DNA from 4 places in the Oribacterium sp. oral taxon 102 genome. Region 1 is predicted to be linked to each of the others. Evidence: predicted binding sites of a transcription regulator. Region 1 holds the regulator's gene; each other region holds the start of a gene.

The links. Region 1 encodes Rex, which represses fermentation and respiration genes when NADH is low (regulators of the CRP and FNR family bind a similar motif). Its sites were predicted from a motif close to ATTGTTAANTANTTAACAAT; they were not measured.
Region 2: pflB (formate C-acetyltransferase) is a predicted target of Rex. The motif match lies at 1,990-2,009, and genes of this name have one in related genera.
Region 3: HW273_RS09010 (iron-sulfur cluster assembly scaffold protein) is a predicted target of Rex. The motif match lies at 2,525-2,544, and genes of this name have one in related genera.
Region 4: adhE (bifunctional acetaldehyde-CoA/alcohol dehydrogenase) is a predicted target of Rex. The motif match lies at 3,167-3,186, and genes of this name have one in related genera.

What each region holds. Positions count from the first base shown of each region.
Region 1 covers NZ_JABXYT010000001.1:853,478-858,624, reverse strand. Annotated here, with positions in the region: gene HW273_RS03980 (Tex family protein) at 1-393, shown strand, start outside; gene add (adenosine deaminase) at 451-1,482, opposite strand; gene HW273_RS03970 (NAD(P)H-hydrate dehydratase) at 1,487-2,464, opposite strand; gene acpS (holo-ACP synthase) at 2,461-2,826, opposite strand; gene HW273_RS03960 (redox-sensing transcriptional repressor Rex) at 2,823-3,473, opposite strand; gene HW273_RS03955 (HAD hydrolase family protein) at 3,596-4,399, opposite strand; gene HW273_RS03950 (hypothetical protein) at 4,423-5,147, opposite strand, start outside.
Region 2 covers NZ_JABXYT010000001.1:748,965-754,111, forward strand. Annotated here, with positions in the region: gene HW273_RS03505 (phosphatase PAP2 family protein) at 1-343, shown strand, start outside; gene HW273_RS03510 (DUF5662 family protein) at 340-903, shown strand; tRNA gene HW273_RS03515 (tRNA-Arg) at 968-1,041, shown strand; gene HW273_RS03520 (RrF2 family transcriptional regulator) at 1,208-1,657, opposite strand; gene pflB (formate C-acetyltransferase) at 2,066-4,312, shown strand; gene pflA (pyruvate formate-lyase-activating protein) at 4,523-5,147, shown strand, end outside.
Region 3 covers NZ_JABXYT010000001.1:2,004,000-2,009,146, forward strand. Annotated here, with positions in the region: partial or broken gene HW273_RS11805 (type I restriction-modification system subunit M N-terminal domain-containing protein) at 1-8, opposite strand, end outside; gene HW273_RS09000 (helix-turn-helix domain-containing protein) at 95-304, opposite strand; gene HW273_RS09005 (GGGtGRT protein) at 626-1,636, opposite strand; gene HW273_RS09010 (iron-sulfur cluster assembly scaffold protein) at 1,660-2,352, opposite strand; gene gltA (NADPH-dependent glutamate synthase) at 2,644-4,032, opposite strand; gene HW273_RS09020 (sulfide/dihydroorotate dehydrogenase-like FAD/NAD-binding protein) at 4,061-4,942, opposite strand.
Region 4 covers NZ_JABXYT010000001.1:477,176-482,322, forward strand. Annotated here, with positions in the region: gene HW273_RS02185 (DUF6017 domain-containing protein) at 1-27, opposite strand, end outside; gene HW273_RS02190 (hypothetical protein) at 28-258, opposite strand; gene HW273_RS02195 (hypothetical protein) at 251-508, opposite strand; gene rpsI (30S ribosomal protein S9) at 986-1,378, opposite strand; gene rplM (50S ribosomal protein L13) at 1,393-1,821, opposite strand; gene HW273_RS02210 (DMT family transporter) at 2,023-2,934, opposite strand; gene adhE (bifunctional acetaldehyde-CoA/alcohol dehydrogenase) at 3,302-5,147, shown strand, end outside.

The sequences.
Region 1 (5,147 bases):
GCGGGTCTCTCAGTTCAGGAGCTTGCCGCGCAGCTCGGCATCGGAGAATTCACGCTGCAGGACATCCTCGGAGAGCTGCAGAAGCCCGGAAGAGACCCCAGAGAGGATGTCCCCGCCCCGGTGCTCCGCTCCGATGTCCTGCTGCTCGCCGATCTGAAGCCCGGCATGCTTCTCAAGGGAACCGTCCGGAATATCGTCGACTTCGGCGCATTCGTCGATATCGGCGTTCATCAGGACGGTCTGGTACATATCTCCCAGCTCGCCGATCGTTTCGTGAAGCATCCGCTCGATGTCGTAAAGCTCGGCGATATCGTCAGCGTAAGAGTGCTCTCCGTCGATACGGAGAAAAAGAAAATTTCCCTCTCCATGAAGGGCATCCGAGCCTCCCTCTGAAAACGAAATGACGGTTCCGGTGCAAAGATCTATTTTGCAGACCCCCTTACGCGCAATTCACCGAAATACCGTTTCCCGCTCCCACGGCAGGGCGGCGACCGCGTCTCTCAGCCGCACACGCTCCTCCTCTCCGGCGAAGATACTGTCCGCGGCATTTTCCAGAAGCGTACGCTCCATCCGCAGGTCCAGTCCGCAGTATATCCGCAGAAGAGAAAGCTCCCGGGACAGACTCGTGTTTGATACCGTCATATTGTCCGTGTTGACCGTAAGCTTCACGCCCTGCCCGTAAAGCATACGCAGCGGGAAGGTAGATAGCTCCGGAAAGATCCGGGTCTGAAGGTTGCTGCTCGGGCAGAGCTCCAGCGGGATCTGCCGCGCCGCAAGCTCCCGCAGCAGCTCCGGCGATTCTGCCGCGCGGATACCATGCCCGATCCTCTGCGGCTGAAAGGAGAGCGCTGCCCGTATGCTCTCCTCTCCTGCGGCTTCCCCCGCATGAATCGTATACGGAAGCCCCAGTTTGGCGGCTCTTTCAAACAGTTCTCGATAACGTTCGGTCGGGTAGAGCGCCTCCGCCCCCGCCAGATCTACGCCCAGCACGCCTCTCCCGAGGTATTCTGCTGCGAGCTCGAAGCATTCCGTATTTTCCCGCGCATTCTCCCTGCTGTCCCCGCGCATCGCGCAGAGCAGGAAGCCGCTGTGCAGGACAGAATCCGGATGCTCACGGTAGTACCGCTCCCGCCCCCTGAGCGCACTTTGCAGCGCCTCCTCCTGCCGGAGCCCCTGCCCGGTCAGGCCGGAGGGCGCGAAACGCGGCTCCGCATACAAAAGTCCCTGCTGCGCAAGCAGCTCATGGAAGGCGTAGCTGACCGCCTCGATCCCCTCCCGGCTCTGCATCAGCCGGAGCGGCAGGTCAAAAACAGAAAGATACGCATTTAAATCCGGACAGTCCTCCGGCGCCTGCATATTCCGTCGAAGCGCTGCCTCGTCCCATTCCCGGTGAAGTCCCAGACGATGCAGCAGCTTTCCGGCAGTCCGGAGCGGGATCGATCCATCCAGATGTACATGCAGGTCTATGATCGCTGTCTGCATCCTCTCATTCCTCCGTATCTTCTGTCATAAACGTTTCCATCGCCGCACCGATGGCATCGGCGGTGTCCCGCGCCAGTACCGCGTGCTCTCCCTTCTCCCGCGCGGCGATCCGTCCTGCGATAGCATGTACGGACACGGCGAGACAGGCTGCCCGGTACAGAAGCGCCGCCTGTCCCGCGCTGTCTCGCTCCGCGCCGGATTCTGCCCCCTTTCGTGCAGGCTCTTCCGCGACCTCCGCCCTCAGCACCTCATAGAGCCCCGCAATGCAGCCGCTCAGTACGTCTCCGGAGCCTGCCTTGGAAAGTGCAGGAGAGGGCTCCATATTCTGATAGCACTGCCTCTCGTCCAGCACGAGGCTCCGGTGCCCCTTCAGCACCGTGATCGCATGGCTCTGCTCCGTAAACGCCGCAGCAGCACGCTCCGGCGCAGCGACGATCTCCTCCACGCGCCGCCCGAGAAGCCGCGCCATCTCCATCGGATGCGGGGTCACGACCGTCGGATAACGGAGTGCATAGTGCCGAAAGCTCTCCCGCAGGCTCTCCTCCATCGCGAGCAGATTCAGCCCGTCCGCGTCCAGAAGCAGCGGCGCCTGTCCGTATCGAAGCACAGACCGAAGCAGCAGCTGCGCAGCCGCAGCGGTTCCGATCCCCGGCCCTGCTACGAGGAAATCCGCCCGGCCGCATTCCCTCTCGATGAGCCCGGGAAGCTCCGCCGGCTCCCGATAGCAGCGAAGCACCGCCTCCGGCAGCAGCGTCTGCAGAACGATGCGGTTCTGCTCCGGCGAAAGAATACGAACCAGTCCTGCTCCGCTCCGATACGCTGCCAAAGCGGACAGGTACGCCGCACCGCACATCCCCTCGCTCCCGGCGAGAAGCAGCAGCCGCCCGTAGCTCCCCTTATTGGAATCCTCCCTGCGGCGCGGAATGCGAAGCGCCTCCCGCTGAAGCACGCGCCTTCCCTCTCCCGAAGCGTCCTTCCTCACGTCTCCCCTCCCTCCAGTACGGCGAACGCCGTCACAAGCTCTCCGGTATCCGAGATCGAAACATGGATACGGCTCCCTCCCAGTCTCTGGAACAGCGCCTCCGCCGCCCCGTAGAGCTTCACATAGGGTCTGCCGCACGCATCCCGAAGCACCTCGATCTCCGTCAGCGCGAAGCCCCGTACCCCGGTTCCGAAGCACTTCGCTACCGCCTCCTTCACACTAAAATCACCGGCAAGCATGGAAGCTCGTTCCATAGCCTGCCGGCGCTCCTCCTCCGTATAGATCCTGTCGAGCCTGCGCTTCTCCTGCAAATCCCTTATCCGTTTTATCTCCAGAATATCACAGCCGATGCCCAGAATCATCTCCGATATACCTCGCCCACCCGATAGGACAGCCGCATCAGGGACTCGGAAAGGTGTACATTTTCGATCACCACATTCTCGGGAACCTCCAGATCGACATGGGCGAAATTCCAGATTCCCACCACCCCGTTCCGGATCAGCTGCTCGACGACCTCCACCGCAGGTGTCTTCGGAATGCAGATTGCAGCAAGCCTGATCTTATACGTCTGCACGACCTCCTCCATCTTTTCCATCGGCAGGATCTCCACATCCCCTACCTTCTCCCTGTAAAGCTCCGGATTTCTGTCGAAGATCGCACGGATGAAGAAGCCGCGCTTCCGGAAGTTCGTATAATTTGCCAGCGCCTGTCCCAGATGTCCCGCACCGACAATAATCATGCTCTGCGCCTCGTCGATATTCAGAATCTTCGCGATCTCATCATGGAGGTTTCTGATGTTGTAGCCGTATCCCTGCTGTCCGAAGCCGCCGAAATTATTCAGATCCTGCCGGATCTGCGAAGCGGTCAGCTTCATTCGCTTCGAGAGCTCATTGGAGGAAATCCGCTCCACCCCCTGCTCCATCAGATCCTCAAGGTATCTATAGTATCTCGGCAGCCTCTGAATGACTGCCTGCGAGATCTCTCTCTTCACCTTCTTCTCCTCTTTCACCTTTTCGTCCTTCTTTTCTGTCGTTTTATCCCGTCATTTTTCCTCTTCCCGGGTACGAAAATTGTTTCTGTAGTTAAGAATTATACAAATCCGTCAAAAAAATGTCAATAATACTGCCGGACTTATACAAGGTGAAAATGCCGCATTGCCTTCCGGATCCCGTCCGCATCCACGGAATCCGTCACATACTCCGTATACGGCCCGAGCCCTGCACTGTGCTCCCGCATCGCGATCGTGTGCCCCGCATGAAGAAACATATCCAGATCGTTCATGCTGTCCCCGAAGGCAAAGGCATCCTCCCGCTCGATCCCGAGGTGCCGGAGCATCCGATCCACCGCCGCCCCCTTCCCGTGCCCGCAGGGAACCGCCTCATAAAAAAAGCCCCCTCTGTCAATAATATCGAATTTGCCCGCAAGACAGGCGTAAACGCCCGGGATATCGCTGCTCTCCGCGCCAAAAAAGCAGAACTTCGAAATCGGATAAGCGCCGTCATAGTCCCCTGCAGCGAGGCCTCCCTCTGCCTCCACGAAGCCAAGCTCCCGCTCCGCCCGCTCCCGAAGTCCCGGATTCTGCCGGTAAACACTCTCCGGCACCTGAAAATGCGTCCCGTCCCTGCCCTCCAGGAGGCAGGCGATCCCGAAGCGTGCCTGCAGGGTCTTGAGGCGCCGCTTCTCCTCCTCCGATACTGTATAGGAATAGATCCTCTCTCCCCGGAAAAACAGCTCTGTCCCGCAGCCGCAGAGAAATCCGTCTGCAGGAAGCTCCGCCATCAGCCGCTTCAGCAGCCCGCTCGTCCTTCCGGAATTCACAAAAATATAGTTCCCCGCCGCACGGCTCCTCCGAAGCGCATCCAGCGCAGAGTCCGGAATGCGATGCTCCGCATTCATCAGAGTCCCGTCTACGTCAAAAAACAATGCCTTTCTCATAGGATGCCGCGCGCTCCGTCCGCTTACTCGATCCGGAAGCTGTCGAGGCTGCGTCCCGTCCAGATATCATTGCTTCCGTAGAAGCCCTTCACCTTCGCCAGATTCAGCTTCTCCAGGGACTGCCCTACGGCGCTGACCGCAGTATTCATCCTGCCGAGAAGAAGCTCCTGATTCTTTTGCAGGATGGCAGCGGCGATACGGTTGTGTGCCTTCAGCGCCGCATTGAGTCTCGCGAACTGATGCACCTCTCCATCGGCAGTGATCGCCACCAGATAATGCTCCACGCTGAAGCCGGCGAACGCGCCGAACAAAAAGCTGAGGATCGCATGGTATCTCTGCTTATCAAAGCCGTACAGCTCCCGGATCTGATCGATCCTGAACACCTCCAGCCCGTCCTGATAGCTGACGATATACTCTCTCGTAACATAACAGCGGCAGTTTCTGAAGAACTGTGCGTCCGATTCCGTCGTCTGTCCTACGCCGTTCTGATAATCTGCATTGCTCTCATAGAGCATCCTCGCATTGGCGATCTTCCGGTTTTTCTTCCCCTGCCGCCGGATCAGGCGGATGATCTCGACGATCCATACGATGATCAGTCCTGCCATGAAGACGAGCGCAATCCACATTCCGATGCCGAGATCCGCCAGATTATTTCCGGATACCGAATAAACGAGACATACGCTCCCCAGATAGTCTGCCGCCTCCTCCGCGGAATCAAGGCTCAGATACTCTGCAAATGTCTTCTGCG
Region 2 (5,147 bases), 100 kb from region 1:
TCGTCCCTTCTTCGATCCCGGGAAGAATGCGTTCACGAAACTTGTCGGCTGGCTCTACCGAACGGATACCTGCACGAACGTGTTTCCGAGCATCCATGTCTACAATTCCATCGCGATGCATATCGCAATCTCGAAGAGCCGGAATATCGGCAGGCTGCACTTCGGAAAATGGATAAAGTGGGGATCACTCCTGCTTTCCACCTCGATTTGCTGCGCGACAGTCTTCCTGAAACAGCATTCCATGCTCGATGTGGGAGGGGCTGTCGTCCTCGCGAGCATCGTATATGGCTGTATCTACGGCTATCCGGTATTTGAAATGAAGCCGCAGTGGGATAAGCTATGAATTATTTTCGGAATGCGCTGGGGCACTTTCGGACGATTACGCGGCACAAGGCGGAGGTACTGCGGGGCTGCTTCCGGATCGGTCTGTACCGGCAGGGGCTGCTCCATGATCTCTCGAAATACGGCTGGGAGGAGTTCCGGGCAGGCGTCCTCTATTATCAGGGAACGCGGAGCCCGAACAGCGTCGAGCGCCTCCGAACCGGCGTCTCCCCGGCGTGGCTGCATCACAAGGGTCGAAACAAGCATCATTACGAATACTGGTGCGACTACAAGCTGGATGATCCGAGACAGCTGATCGGCTGCCGGATGCCCTACCGCTATGTGGCAGAGATGTTCTGTGACCGGGTGGCGGCGTCGAAGATTTATAGGGGCGCGCAGTACACGGATGCCAGCCCATGGGAGTATTTTCAGAATACCAAGGATTCTCCTCTGATCCATCCGATTACGAACCGTGAGATCAGTGAGCTCCTCCGGATGCTCCGGGAGGAGGGGGAGGACAGAACCTTCGCCTATCTTCGGGAAGAGGTGAAGCGCCGCAGGCGGGAGAGGGATTTCTTCTGAAGATGTCTTGACAAATGGGGAGCGAGTTGCTATGATATCTCTTGCGTCTTGAAGAGATGCATTTGCGTGCGTAGCTCAGCTGGATAGAGCGTCTGGCTACGGACCAGAAGGTCGTGGGTTCGAATCCTGTCGCACGCAGAGTAGAGGCTGCGAGGAGATGAAGTTTCATTTCTTCGCAGTTTTTTTGTGCGAAAATTCATCGTAGATGGATCATGCACCGTAAAGCCGCGGAAACGCGCGGGGAAACGTCGGCTTATTCATCATAGTGCGCAGCTTCTCGGATAGAAGCAGAAGCAGCGTTTCCTCAGATCCCTGCGCCGAAGTTGTTCTCGAGCTCCTCAACATTCCGATTCATCTGCACCAGATCGGAGAGACGGTAACGGTTCACGACCGAGTAGATGGCATCGTCGATTTCCTTATAGAGGGGGAAGGTCGGACAGGACGCCGACTTCTGGCAGCGGTTGCCGTCCTTCAGGCAGTCGACCGGTGCGAGCGTTCCCTCGGCGGCGTCAAGGATGTCTCCGACGCTGAGAATGTCGGCAGATCTGGTCAGGAGATAGCCGCCCTTCGCGCCGCGGACGCTCCGCAGGAAGCCGCCCTTGACCATCAGAGAGATGATCTGCTCCAGATATTTTACAGATAATCCCTGCCGCTCGGAGATGTCTTTAATGGAGATCGGGCTGCCGTCATGTTCATGCGCGGCGATGTCGATCATGATCGTGAGGGCGTAGCGCCCCTTCGTGGAAATCATCATAGGTAGCCTCCTGTTTCAGCCCCGCAGAGACGAAAAGAAAATCACATTATCGCGCCTGTGTATGGGGATATGAACATTTTTCATAGAAAATCGTTGCATACGCAACACCTATAAAATGAAATCATAGTATTCTATAGCTACAGGATGAAGTTGAGATTGCTTCTCAATCCATCGGGCAGATGGTTTAATCCTAGCACAGCACTAGACTTTTCTCAAGGGTGTATATCGGAAAAGAAAGGCTGAAATCAACTCTGTGTTTTAATTGAAAAACATATGAGTTTACTAGGACTAACTACTTGACGGAGAGAAATGTACACTGTATACTTCACGCTGTTGACAGATATTTAACAAAACTTCCGCGGTACGGGAGGATATCGGCGTACCGCAGCCAATGGAGGAGAAGATAAGATGAGAGAAGAGTGGAGAGGCTTTAAGGGAGGTCACTGGCTGAAAGACGTGAACGTGCGCGACTTCATCCAGGAGAACTATACGCCGTACGAGGGAAATGCGGACTTCCTCGCGGCTTCCACGGCAAGCACCGACAAGCTCTGGGGCAGGGTGCAGGAGCTGCAGAGGGAGGAGCGGGCGAAGGGCGGCGTCCTCGACTGCGAGACCAAGGTCGTGTCCGGGATCACTGCCTATGGCGCGGCATATATCACGGAGGATTCCAAGGCAGAGGAGAAGGTCGTAGGACTCCAGACCGACAAGCCGCTGAAGAGAGCCTTCATGCCGTACGGGGGCATCAAGATGGCGGAGCAGGCAGCGAGCACCTACGGCTATGAGCCGGATGCAGATCTGCACAAGATCTTCACGGAATATCACAAGACGCACAATCAGGCGGTTTTCGATGCCTACACGCCGGAGATGCTGCTTGCCCGTAAGAACAAGATCCTGACCGGACTTCCGGATACCTACGGCAGAGGCCGTATCGTCGGCGATTACAGAAGAGTCGCGCTCTACGGCATTGACTTCCTCGTAGAGGAGAAGCAGAGGGACTTCGCGAACTGCGGCTGCGGCATCATGACGGACGACATTATCCGGCAGAGAGAGGAGATCGCGGAGCAGATTAAGGCGCTGAAGCAGATGAAGGTGATGGCTGCCGCCTACGGCTTCGATATCTCCGTACCGGCGAAGAATGCGAGAGAGGCGGTGCAGTGGCTGTACTTCGGCTATCTCGCGGCGATCAAGACACAGAACGGCGCGGCGATGTCTGTGGGACGTGTTTCCACCTTCCTCGACATCTACATCGAGAGAGATTTGCGGGACGGCGTGCTGACCGAGGCGGAGGCGCAGGAGCTGATTGACCATTTCGTAATGAAGCTCCGTATGGTGAAGTTCGCGCGGATTCCTTCCTATAATCAGCTCTTCTCCGGAGATCCGGTCTGGGCGACGCTGGAGGTCGCTGGTATGGGACAGGACGGTCGTTCCATGGTTACGAAGAACGACTTCCGTTTCCTGCATACCCTCGAGAACATGGGACCGGCACCGGAGCCGAATCTCACCGTGCTCTATACGAAGCGGCTGCCGGAGAACTTCAAGGACTATGCGGCGCGGATCTCTGTGAAGACCTCCTCCGTGCAGTATGAGAATGACGACGTGATGCGTCCGGTATGGGGCGACGATTACAGCATCTGCTGCTGCGTATCCGCAACACAGACCGGTAAGGAAATGCAGTTCTTCGGCGCGCGTGCAAATCTCGCGAAGTGCCTGCTCTATGCGATCAACGGCGGCAGAGACGAGCAGACGAAGATGCAGGTCGGCCCGGAGTATGCGCCGATCACCGACGAGTACCTCGACTACGATGTTGTAATGAAGAAGTACGACAAGATGATGGACTGGCTGGCAGGCATCTATGTGAACGTCCTGAATCTGATTCAGTATATGCACGACAAGTACTACTATGAGGCGGCGGAGATGGCGCTGATCGACACCGATGTACGCCGTACCTTCGCGACCGGCATCGCAGGCTTCTCTCATGTGGTGGATTCTCTCTCCGCGATCAAGTATGCGAAGGTGAGGACCGTCCGTGACGAGAGCGGTATGGCGATCGATTACGAGGTAGAGGGCGATTTCCCGCGCTATGGAAATGACGATGACCGCGCAGATGATATCGCAGTAGAGCTGCTGAGAACCTTCCTCACGAAGATCAAGAAGTATCATACTTATCGGAATTCGGAGCCGACGACCTCTATTCTTACCATTACCTCCAATGTTGTATACGGTAAGGCGACCGGTTCTCTCCCGGACGGCAGGAAATCCGGTGCGCCGCTGTCTCCGGGTGCGAATCCCTCCTACGGCGCGGAGAAGAATGGACTGCTGGCATCTCTGAATTCTGTGGCGAAGCTGCCGTATGAGTATGCGCTGGACGGCATTTCGAACACGCAGACCATCAATCCGTCTGCACTCGGACACAATGAGGATGAGGAGACGGCGACACTTGTCCGTGTTATGGACGGCTATTTCGCGAAGGGCGCACATCACCTCAATGTCAATGTATTCGGCGTGGAGAAGCTGAGAGACGCGATGGAGCACCCGGAGAAGCCGGAGTATGCCAATTTCACGATCCGTGTATCCGGCTATGCCGTGAAGTTCATCGACCTGACGAGAGAGCAGCAGCTCGACGTTATCTCGAGAACAGAGCATAAGTCTCTATAAGGCCAGTATACGGGCCGATTCAGCTGAAATGCATAGCAGCAGCCGGGAAATCTCTGATTGCTGAAAATGAAGAGGAGCCGCCGATTCGGCGGCTCCTCTTCGTAAAAACAGAGGCAGCTGCTTCGCGCCCTTGCCGCATCGCTTCCCGACGTGTGATGCAGCAGGGCGCAGGCAGATGGCATAGGGAGACAGGAGAGTAAGGAGGAGAATATGGGAGAGCAGATCAGGGGGGCGATCCATTCCGTCGAGAGCTTCGGTTCGGTAGACGGGCCGGGAACACGTTTTATCATTTTTCTGAAGGGCTGCCACATGCGCTGCCGCTACTGCCACAATCCCGATACATGGCAGCTTGAATCGAAGGACTGGCGGACGGCGGATGAGCTTCTGGATCAGGCGGAGCGCTATCGGGAGTACTGGGGAGAGGACGGCGGCATCACTGTCAGCGGCGGCGATCCGCTGGTGCAGATCGATTTCGTGACGGAGCTCTTCGAGAAGGCGAAGGCAAGGGGCATCAATACCTGCCTCGATACCTCGGCGCAGCCCTTCACGCGGGAGGAGCCCTTTTTCTCGGCCTTTCAGCGGCTGATCCGCGTGACAGATACGGTGCTTCTGGACATCAAGGAGATCGATGAGGAGAAGCACAAATGGCTGACCGGCTGGACGAACCGGAATATTCTGGATTGTGCACGTTACCTCTCCGAGCAGGGTGTGGATATGTGGATCCGGCATGTGCTCGTGCCGGGCATTACGGACAGCGAGGAGGAGCTCCGGCGCACCGGGGCCTTCATTGACACGCTGAAGACGGTGAAGAGGGTCGAGGTGCTCCCCTATCATA
Region 3 (5,147 bases), 1.2 Mb from region 1:
TTATTCATCCTGTGAACCCATCCTTTTTCTTTTTCTAAGGGCGATATACTACCCCACTGTTATGATACAACGATTAGTGTCCCATAAAACGGACTCACTTCTCGTAGGGAACAAACTCCATAATGTCGTCAGTCGTGCAATTCAAAGCCGAGCAGATTTTCCCCAGCACTTCAGTGCTTACATTTTCATCACGACTGAGCTTATTGATTGCGTATTTTGTGAGTCCGGCAGCTTCCTGCAAATCCCTTTTCTTCATATCTCGATCAAGCAGAATGTGCCACAGCTTCTTATAGCTTACAGCCATCGTATCATTCCTTTCTCTCAACCTGCGAGTAAGTGCTAAAGTATATCTTATATTATAGTATAGGGTCCTGTAATATCAACTATAAATCCCGATATTTCAAACTTAGTTCCCATATTTCAGACCCATTCAGGCTCGATTACAGCCGAACAGCCGGGAACAGCGTAAGTCAGGGGATAGCGCTTGTCAGACGCAGAATCACCGCTTTCCACGCCGCTCCACACCCAATTTCATTTTTCTGCTTCCATACACCAAAAAAGTACCGCAATCGCTGTGATTACGGTACCTTTCAGCTTCTCAGCATTTTCTATTTACAGGATATTTTTAGAACTTCCCTGCCTTCGCCGCTTCCTCGATCGAAACCGCCACCGACACGGTCGCACCGACCATCGGGTTATTGCCCATGCCGATCAGTCCCATCATCTCTACATGCGCCGGTACGGAGGAGGAGCCTGCGAACTGCGCATCGGAATGCATGCGGCCCATGGTATCGGTCATGCCGTAGGAAGCCGGGCCTGCCGCCATATTGTCCGGGTGCAGGGTTCTGCCCGTGCCGCCGCCGGAGGCTACCGAGAAATACTTCTTGCCGTTCTCGAGGCGTTCCTTCTTGTAGGTGCCTGCTACCGGATGCTGGAAACGGGTCGGGTTCGTGGAGTTTCCGGTGATGGAAACGTCGACGTTCTCCTTCCACATGATCGCAACACCCTCGGAAACGGAGTTCGCGCCATAGCAGTTGACCTTGGCACGCGGCCCGTCGGAATATGCGATGCGCCCGGTCTCCGTGACGGTATTGGTATACGGATCATACTCGGTCTCCACGAAGGTGAAGCCGTTGATTCTGGAAATAATCTTCGCGGCATCCTTGCCGAGGCCGTTCAGGATGACGCGGAGCGGGTTCTTCCGAACCTTGTTCGCATTGTTGGCAATGCCGATCGCACCCTCTGCGGCTGCGAAGGACTCATGTCCTGCGAGGAAGCAGAAGCACTCGGTGTCCTCGGAGAGGAGCATCTTACCGAGGTTGCCATGTCCGAGTCCAACCTTGCGGTTGTCTGCGACAGAGCCGGGGATGCAGAAGGACTGTAAGCCCTCTCCGATCGCCGCTGCGGCATCTGCGGCATTCCGGCAGCCCTTCCTGATGGCAATGGCTGCGCCCACGGTGTACGCCCAGCCCGCATTCTCGAAGCAGATCGGCTGGATTCCCTTGACCATATTGTATACATCGAGTCCGGCATCCTTCGTGAGCTTCTCCGCCTCCTCGATGTCCTTAATGCCATACTTGTTGAGAGCTTCATTGATCTGGGCAATACGTCTCTCGTATCCTTCAAATAATGCCATATCCTTTTCCTCCTTCTGACCTATCACTCTTTGCGCGGGTCGATGATCTTCGCAGCCTCTGCGACTCTGCCGTACTGTCCCTTGGACTTCTCCCATGCGGTAGTCGGGTCGTCACCCTTCTTGATGAAGTCGGTCATCTTTCCGAGATTTACGAACTGATAGCCGATGATCTGATCCTGCTCGTCGAGCGCGATACCGGTGACATAGCCCTCTGCCATTTCGAGGTATCTCGGCCCCTTCTTCAGCGTGCCGTACATCGTGCCGACCTGCGAGCGAAGTCCCTTTCCGAGATCCTCCAGCCCCGCACCTACGGAAAGACCGTCATCCGAGAATGCAGACTGGGTGCGGCCGTATGCGATCTGGAGGAACAGCTCTCTCATTGCCGTGTTGATCGCGTCGCATACCAGATCCGTATTCAGCGCCTCGAGAACCGTGAGTCCCGGAAGAATCTCTGCCGCCATCGCCGCGGAATGCGTCATGCCGGAGCAGCCGATGGTCTCCACGAGTGCCTCCTGGATCACGCCTTCCTTGACATTCAGAGAAAGCTTGCAGGCGCCCTGCTGCGGCGCGCACCAGCCCACGCCGTGCGTGAAGCCGGAAATGTCCTTCACTTCCTTCGACTGAACCCACTTTCCCTCCTCAGGAATCGGGGCGGCTCCGTGATGAACTCCCTGTGCGACAGGGCACATGTTCTCAACCTCATTTGTATAGGTCATAAGAATCTCCTTTCGATTTCATGCCGGGGCATGAATGACTCAACCTCTGCCTTCCTGCAGCCGGAGTCCTGATTCCGGCGGCGCAGGGGATATCTGCGCCCACAGAAATGCACCTATATTTTCCCACAAGTCCTCCATTCTTGCAAGGGGATTTTGCGGAAAAATTAACAACATTGCTATTTTTTTAACGATTTTGCAAAAGAAAAGGGACAGCCCCGAAAGACCGTCCCTCTGCCGTATCGTACCGATATAAATGCTGATGCCTCCCGCTGGAAAGCGCGGCACCTATGCTTACCTGCTCCGCAGATATTCGTCGATGCCCTGCGCGGCTGCCTTTCCCGCACCCATCGCCAGAATTACCGTCGCCGCACCGGTCACCGCGTCGCCTCCGGCGTACACGCCCTGCTTCGTGGTCTCGCCATTCTCCTCCTTCGCAATAATGCAGCCGTACTTGTTGGTCTCCAGCCCCTCTGTCGTCGCCCGGATCAGCGGATTCGGAGAGGTGCCGAGAGACATGATGACGGTGTCGCAGTCCAGCACATATTCCGAGCCCGGCACCTCCACCGGTCTTTTCCGTCCGGAGGCATCCGGCTCTCCCAGCTCCATACGGACGATCTTCACCCCCCGCACCCAGTCATCCTCATCCACGAGAATCTCTACCGGATTCTGAAGCAGATCAAAAATAATGCCCTCCTGCTTCGCGTGATGTACCTCCTCCTGTCTCGCCGGAAGCTCCGCCTCGGAACGACGGTAAACCACATGCACCTCCGCGCCCAGACGAAGCGCGGTTCTCGCCGCGTCCATCGCCACGTTTCCGCCGCCGACCACGACTACCTTCCTGCCTGCCTTGATCGGCGTATCGGAATCCTCACGATATGCCTTCATCAGGTTGTTTCTGGTCAGAAACTCATTGGCGGAGTATACGCCGTTCGCCTGCTCGCCCGGGATCCCCATGAACTTCGGAAGTCCCGCTCCGGTTCCGAGGAATACGGCGTCATAGCCCTCCTCCGTGAGCAGCTCATCCACCGTGATGGAACGTCCGACGATCACATTGGTCTCGATCTTCACGCCGAGCTTCTTGACATTCTCGATCTCAGGAATCACGACCCTGTCCTTCGGGAGACGGAATTCCGGAATGCCATAGATCAGTACGCCGCCCGGCTCATGGAACGCCTCGAAAATCGTCACCTCATAGCCCAGCTTCGCGAGATCCCCCGCACAGGTCAGCCCGGACGGTCCGGAGCCGATGACCGCAACCCTCCTGCCGTTCGGCTCGCCCGCCTTCGCAGCGACATAGTCATGCTCTCTCGCCCAATCCGCGACGTATCTCTCGAGCTTGCCGATTGAAACCGGCTCCCCCTTGATACCGCGAATGCACTGCCCCTCGCACTGGGACTCCTGCGGGCAGACACGTCCGCAGACCGCCGGCAGGGCGGAGGAAAGCGCGATGACATCGGCAGCCGCCTTTATATCGCCCTTCTTGATCTCGGTAATGAAGTCATTGATATGAATGGACACCGGACAGCCCTGCACACACTTCGGGTTCTTGCAGTTCAGACAGCGCTCCGCCTCTGCCTTTGCCTCTTCGTCATTATATCCTAAGCAAACCTCCTCGAAGTTTGTCGCTCTCACCTTCGGCTCCTGCTCACGAACAGGAACTCTCTCTAATACACCTGCCATTTTCTCTTCTCCTTAGCCAAAGTTCCGATCAGTTACAGTTGCCGCAGCCGCCATGGGACTTCTCCGCCTCGAGGAACTCCAGCATCGCCTTCCCCTCCTCGTCCCTGTAGGTGCGCTGCCGCTTCATCGCGAGGTCGAAGTCCACCTTGTGTCCGTCGAACTCCGGCCCGTCTACGCAGGCAAACTTGATTTCATCGCCCACGAGCAGACGGCAGGCGCCGCACATTCCGGTACCGTCGATCATAATGGGATTCATGGAAACCACCGTAGGGATACCCAGCTCCTTCGTTGCAATACAGGCAAACTTCATCATGATGACCGGCCCGATCGCGATACACCTCGTATATTTCTTTCCGTCCTCATTGACCAGTCTCTTCAGCACATCGGTCACGACACCCTTCGCACCGTGAGAGCCGTCGTCCGTTGTCACATAAACATTCTTCGCGACCCTCCGGAGATCCTCCTCCATAATCAGGAGATCCTTGCTTCTCGCGCCGAGGATTACATCCGCTTCGATCCCATGCTCATGCAGCCATTTCACCTGCGGATAAACCGGTGCTGCACCGACACCGCCGGCAATGAATAGGATGCTCTCCTTCCGAAGCTCCGAGAGCGGCGTCTCCACGAGCTCGGACGGCATCCCCAGCGGCCCCACAATATCTGTGAAAAAATCCCCTGTCCGAAGTCTGCTCATCTTCTCGGTAGACACGCCGACCACCTGGAAGACGATCGTGATCGTCCCTGCCTCTCTGTCATAATCCGCGATCGTGAGCGGGATTCTCTCCCCCAGCTCCCCCAGCTTCGCGATCATGAACTGTCCCGGCTCCGCCTTTCTGGCAACGAACGGCGCTTCCACTACCATGAGCCAGTCCTTGTCCACCAAGTGCTCAACTTTTGTGATTTTATACATCTCGTCCTCCATACGAAAATGAATTGACAACTCCTGCGGTTGAAATGCTCTTCCTACGCAGCAGGGCATAGGTGTCTGACTGGAATCATTATAATAGGATTTCAGGATATCTTCAATCCTTCTTTCCAAGCTCCCTGTATCGGATAAGAGACAGCGGGAATACTTATTGATTTTACAAAAAAAGTCATGCCGGCGGCATTTCTGT
Region 4 (5,147 bases), 380 kb from region 1:
CTCCATGTCATAAATATAGTCAAGCACTCATATCACCACCTCCCGGCATGGGAACTTATCCTTCGGAAGCGGCTTCTGCCGGAACACCTCATTGTCGGTCTTCCCATAAGGACATGTGGCAAACAGGCATCTGCGGTACTTGAAGTCCGGATGGAAATAGCAGCAGTTCCTGCATCTGGGAGCCGTCTTGTTCCGGTCCACTGTCACCTTGTGCTTCATGAGGTTTCTGTAGAAGTTCAATCCTCCATTCTCACGCATTGACTGGCACCTCCATCTTCGTCTTAAAGACCTCGTTCATGCATTTCTTCATGCAGAAGCTGACGCAGGGGCCATAGCAGCAGCCATTACAGGGCGATTTCTTTTTCGGAGACTCGGCCAGGTAGTAACAGTTCTCCTTCTTGAGAGAGCACCCTGCCTTTCGGTTCTTCCAGAAGAAACAGCCTCTGCAGCTTGTAGGACGGTCAGCGTAGTAACGCACGCCGTCAATCACGATCGTTTCTTTTTCCATCGAATAATCCTCCTTTTTCATGATGGTTCTGCAGAGCCTGCAGAAATGAAAAAAGCCCGGCTACCGTTTCGTACAGCAACCGGGCTATGTATGGAGGCTTTTCTTCTGGGAAGACAAAGACGCCCGGCAGGAAGAGCTTTCTGCTGAGCGCCATAAACACGGATAAAACCGGATTAGAAATGTCGGGTTCCGTCAGAATCCGTCAAACGTTCCTGTTCCGTAATATGAGGTCATTTGGGTAGCTTGAGACAAATTATCTGCGAGACGTGATCTGGGTCTAAAATGAGCACAAGGACACTTCTTGCTCTCGCTCATTTTCATTTTTTTGTCTCATTCATTAACTATTGTCTCAGTATTAACTACTAAATTCCCGGCAAAATCCATGATTCGCCATCAAAAGCCATCAAAGATTCACGGGCATGAAAAGACCCCGGAAATGGCGTATTTCCGAGGTTTTTCGACTCTTGTTGGGTCTGATTAACGCTTCGAGAACTGAGGCGCTCTGCGCGCGGCCTTCAAGCCGTACTTCTTTCTCTCCTTCATTCTCGGATCTCTGGTCAGGAAGCCTGCCTTCTTCAGAAGCGGTCTGTACTCCTGATCCATCTCGCAGAGAGCGCGGGCGATGCCGTGACGGATCGCGCCGGCCTGTCCGGTATATCCGCCGCCGCCTACATTGACGAGGATGTCCAGCTTGCCCTCGGTCTGGGTAGCTACGAGCGGCTGCTTCACGATGGTCTTCAGGGTCTCGAGTCCGAAGTACTCATCCATGCTTCTCTTGTTGATGGTGACCTTGCCAGTGCCCGGCATGATGTAGACTCTAGCTACGGAGCTCTTTCTTCTTCCGGTGCCGTAATTTCTATTTGTAGCCATTTAGATATCCCTCCTTAGAATGTAAGCGCAGCCGGCTGCTGTGCCTGATGCTTGTGCTCCGGTCCAGCGTATACGAAAAGCTTCTTATACATCTGTCTTCCGAGCGGTCCCTTTGGAAGCATACCCTTAACTGCGAGCTCGATTACCTGCTCCGGCTTGTTTGCCTTCATGTCGCGAAGCGTGGTCTCCTTCATGGAGCCGACATACTTCGAATGCGTGCGGTAAAGCTTCTGCTCCAGCTTCTTACCGGTAGTGTGAATCTTCTCTGCGTTTACAACGATGACATAATCCCCGCAATCAAGGAACGGAGTGAATGTCGGCTTGCGCTTACCGCGAAGAACGGCAGCGATCTCTGATGCAAGGCGTCCCAGCGTCTTGCCTTCTGCGTCTACTACATACCATTTTCTGTCGATAGTAGAAGCCTTTGCTACGTATGAATTCATAACAACCTCCTGTGTGCAGGCTACTTACTCTGGTCCAGTCCAGGACTGATTTCAGTATTTAATGTAGCCCGGGCCTATGCCCTGCTTAATGTTCCGATGCAGAAAATCTGCAAAGCCTATTCATTCTAGCGGAAAAGTTCCTCTCTGTCAATTCCATTCTTTGGGAAGTGTCCGTGAATTTTCGCGAATTTCCGTTGAAATTCAGACCTGCTTTCGCATTTTCTCTTTCCGCATTCCATATCCCCACTTTGCGACGGCAGTTCCGATGATGAGCAGGTAGCCGATCAGACTGCAGCGGTCGGGGCGTTCGCCGAGGAAAAGGAGACCGAGGAGGGAGGCGAAGAGTACCTGGGTGTAATCGAAGACGGAGATTTCCCTTGCCGGTGCACAGGTATAGGCGGCGGTGACAGCGAGCTGGGCGGCTGCGGCGGCACAGCCGCCCAGCAGCAGGCAAAGAAGCTGGGCTGCCGTCATTGGTGCAAAATGCAGGAGCGTCATCGGAATGCTGGAGAGGGCGGAGAAGAGCGAGAAGGCAAATACGATGATCGGACCGTAAACACCGTGCGTTCCGAGCTTTCGGATGAAGGTGTAGGCAGTGCCGGCGAAGAAGCCTCCGAGCAGTGCAAGCAGAGCGGGAAGGCTCGCGATTCCGGAGCCCGGCTTCACAACGAAGGCAGCGCCGAGAAGTGCGACAAGCAGTGTCAGGAGGTCGATCCGGCTCGGCTTTTCTCCCAGCAGGAAAACAGACATCAGGGTGGAGAAGAAGGGAGCCATTTTATTCAGCATATTGGCGTCCCCGATGTACATTTTCCCGATGGCATAGAAGTTCAGGAAGAGCCCGGCTGTGCCGAAGAGGCAGCGCAGGAAGAGAGCGGAGAGGCTGCTTCTCGGAAGCTCCCGGAGATTATGACCGGAGCGTCGGAGCAGATAGAGGGAGACGAAGATTGCGACGAAGTTACGGAAAAATGCTTTTTCCCAGAAGGGCAGATCTCCGGAAAGCTTTACGAAGAAGGACATCAGGGAAAAGAAGAAGGCGGCGCAGAGGATATACAGGATGCCCCGAAGCCGCCGACTGTGCGGGCCGGGTTCGGGGAGCTGCTTCAGATCAGGCATAGTAGGTTCCTTTCTATATAATAATATAAACAATATAAATAAAAATCATATAAAACATATAAACAAGGCAGGACGGGAGCTGCAGGGATGCCCGTATCGCCGACAGCTCTAGCATAGCGGAAAACAGCGGCGGCGGAAAGCCCTCCGGTACATTGTGCTTTTGTAAAAACAGCTTGATAAAAAAATGACGAGATGTTGACATGAAAATAACGATGGCGTATAATGCAATTGCATTGATAAAAGATTAACAAAAACGCGAACTCGCAAGAGCCAGCCACCCTAACTGATAGTTTATCCTTTGTCAATGCTTTTTGAGGAAGCTAAAGCCGTGGAACCGGCGTCCGGGCTGAGAGAAGGAGCAGAGAAGATGGAAACGATTATCGTGAAAGACATGGATACGCTTGCGGAGAAGATCAGGCAGGTGAGGGAAGCGCAGGCAAGGTTTGCGACCTATACGCAGGAACAGGTAGACGCGATCTTTAACGCTGCGGCAACGGCGGCAAATCTGCAGAGAATCCCTCTGGCACAGCTCGCAGTAGAGGAGACCGGGATGGGGCTTGTCGAGGACAAGGTCATCAAGAACAACTATGCGGCAGAGTATATCTACAATAAATATAAGTACAGAAAGACCTGCGGTGTGATCGCAGAGGATCCGGCATTCGGTACGAAGACCGTGGCGGAGCCCCTCGGACTTGTGGCGGCAGTGATCCCGACGACGAATCCGACCTCTACCGCGATCTTCAAGACGCTCGTCTGCCTGAAGACCCGAAACGGCATCATTATCAGCCCGCACCCGCGCGCGAAGAAGTGTACGATCGAGGCAGCCCGCATTGTTCTCGAGGCAGCGGTCAAGGCAGGCGCGCCGGAGAATATCATAGGCTGGATCGACGAGCCGTCTCTCGAGATGACGACGGAGATCATGCATGACGCGGACTGCATTCTCGCGACCGGCGGTCCGGGCATGGTGAATGCTGCCTATTCCTCCGGCACGCCGGCGCTTGGTGTCGGCGCGGGCAATAATCCGTGTATCATCGATGATACGGCGAACATTCAGGAGGCAGTTTCCTCTATTCTGCACTCGAAGACCTTTGACAATGGGATGATCTGCGCCTCCGAGCAGTCTGTCACCGTGCTCGCCGGGATCTATGAGAAGGTGAAGAAGGAGTTTGAGTACCGCGGTGCCTATTTCCTGAAGAAGGATGAGATCGAGAAGGTGCGGAAGACCATTCTGATCAACGGCTCCCTCAATGCGAAGATCGTCGGACAGCCGGCATGGAAGATCGCGGAGATGGCGGGCGTTTCGATCCCGCATGATAAGAAGGTCATCATCGGCGAGGTGACGGACTACACAAAGGCGGAGCCCTTTGCGCATGAGAAGCTTTCCCCGGTGCTTGCGATGTATAAGGCGAAGGACTTCGACGAGGCAGTCGCGCATGCAGAGGTGCTGCTGATGGATGGCGGGCCCGGACATACCGCATCGCTCTTCATTGATGTGAGAGAGCAGGAAAAGATTCGGAAGCATGCCCATGTGATGCATGCCTGCCGTATTCTGATCAATCAGCCGTCTTCGCAGGGCGGGATCGGAGATCTTTACAATTTCCGGCTGACGCCGTCTCTGACGCTTGGCTGCGGTTCCTACGGCGGAAACTCTGTTTCCGAGAATGTAGGCGTGAAGCATCTTTTGAACTACAAGACGGTTGCGGAGAGGAGAGAGAATATGCTCTGGTTCAGAACACCGCAGAAGGTGTATTTCAAGAAGGGCTGCATGCCGGTGGCGCTGCAGGAGCTTAAGGAGGTTTACGGCAAGAAGAAGTGCTTCATCGTGACAGACTCCTTCCTCGCCTCCGCGGGCTATACGAAGCCGATTACGGATCGCCTGCATGAGATGGGAATCGATTATACGGTATTCTCTCATGTGCAGCCGGATCCGACGCTTGCCAATGCGCAGGAGGGAGCCGCTGCGATGGCTGCCTTTCAGCCGGACTGCATCCTCGCCTTCGGCGGAGGCTCGGCAATGGATGCCGGCAAGATCATGTGGGTGCTGTACGAGCATCCGGATGTGAAGTTCGAGGATATGGCGATGCGCTATATCGATATCCGAAAGAAGGTTTATCAGTTCCCGAAGATGGGAGAGAAGGCGTTGTTTATCGCTGTGCCGACCTCCTCCGGTACCGGATCTGAGGTGACGCCGTTCGCTGTCATCACAGATCAGG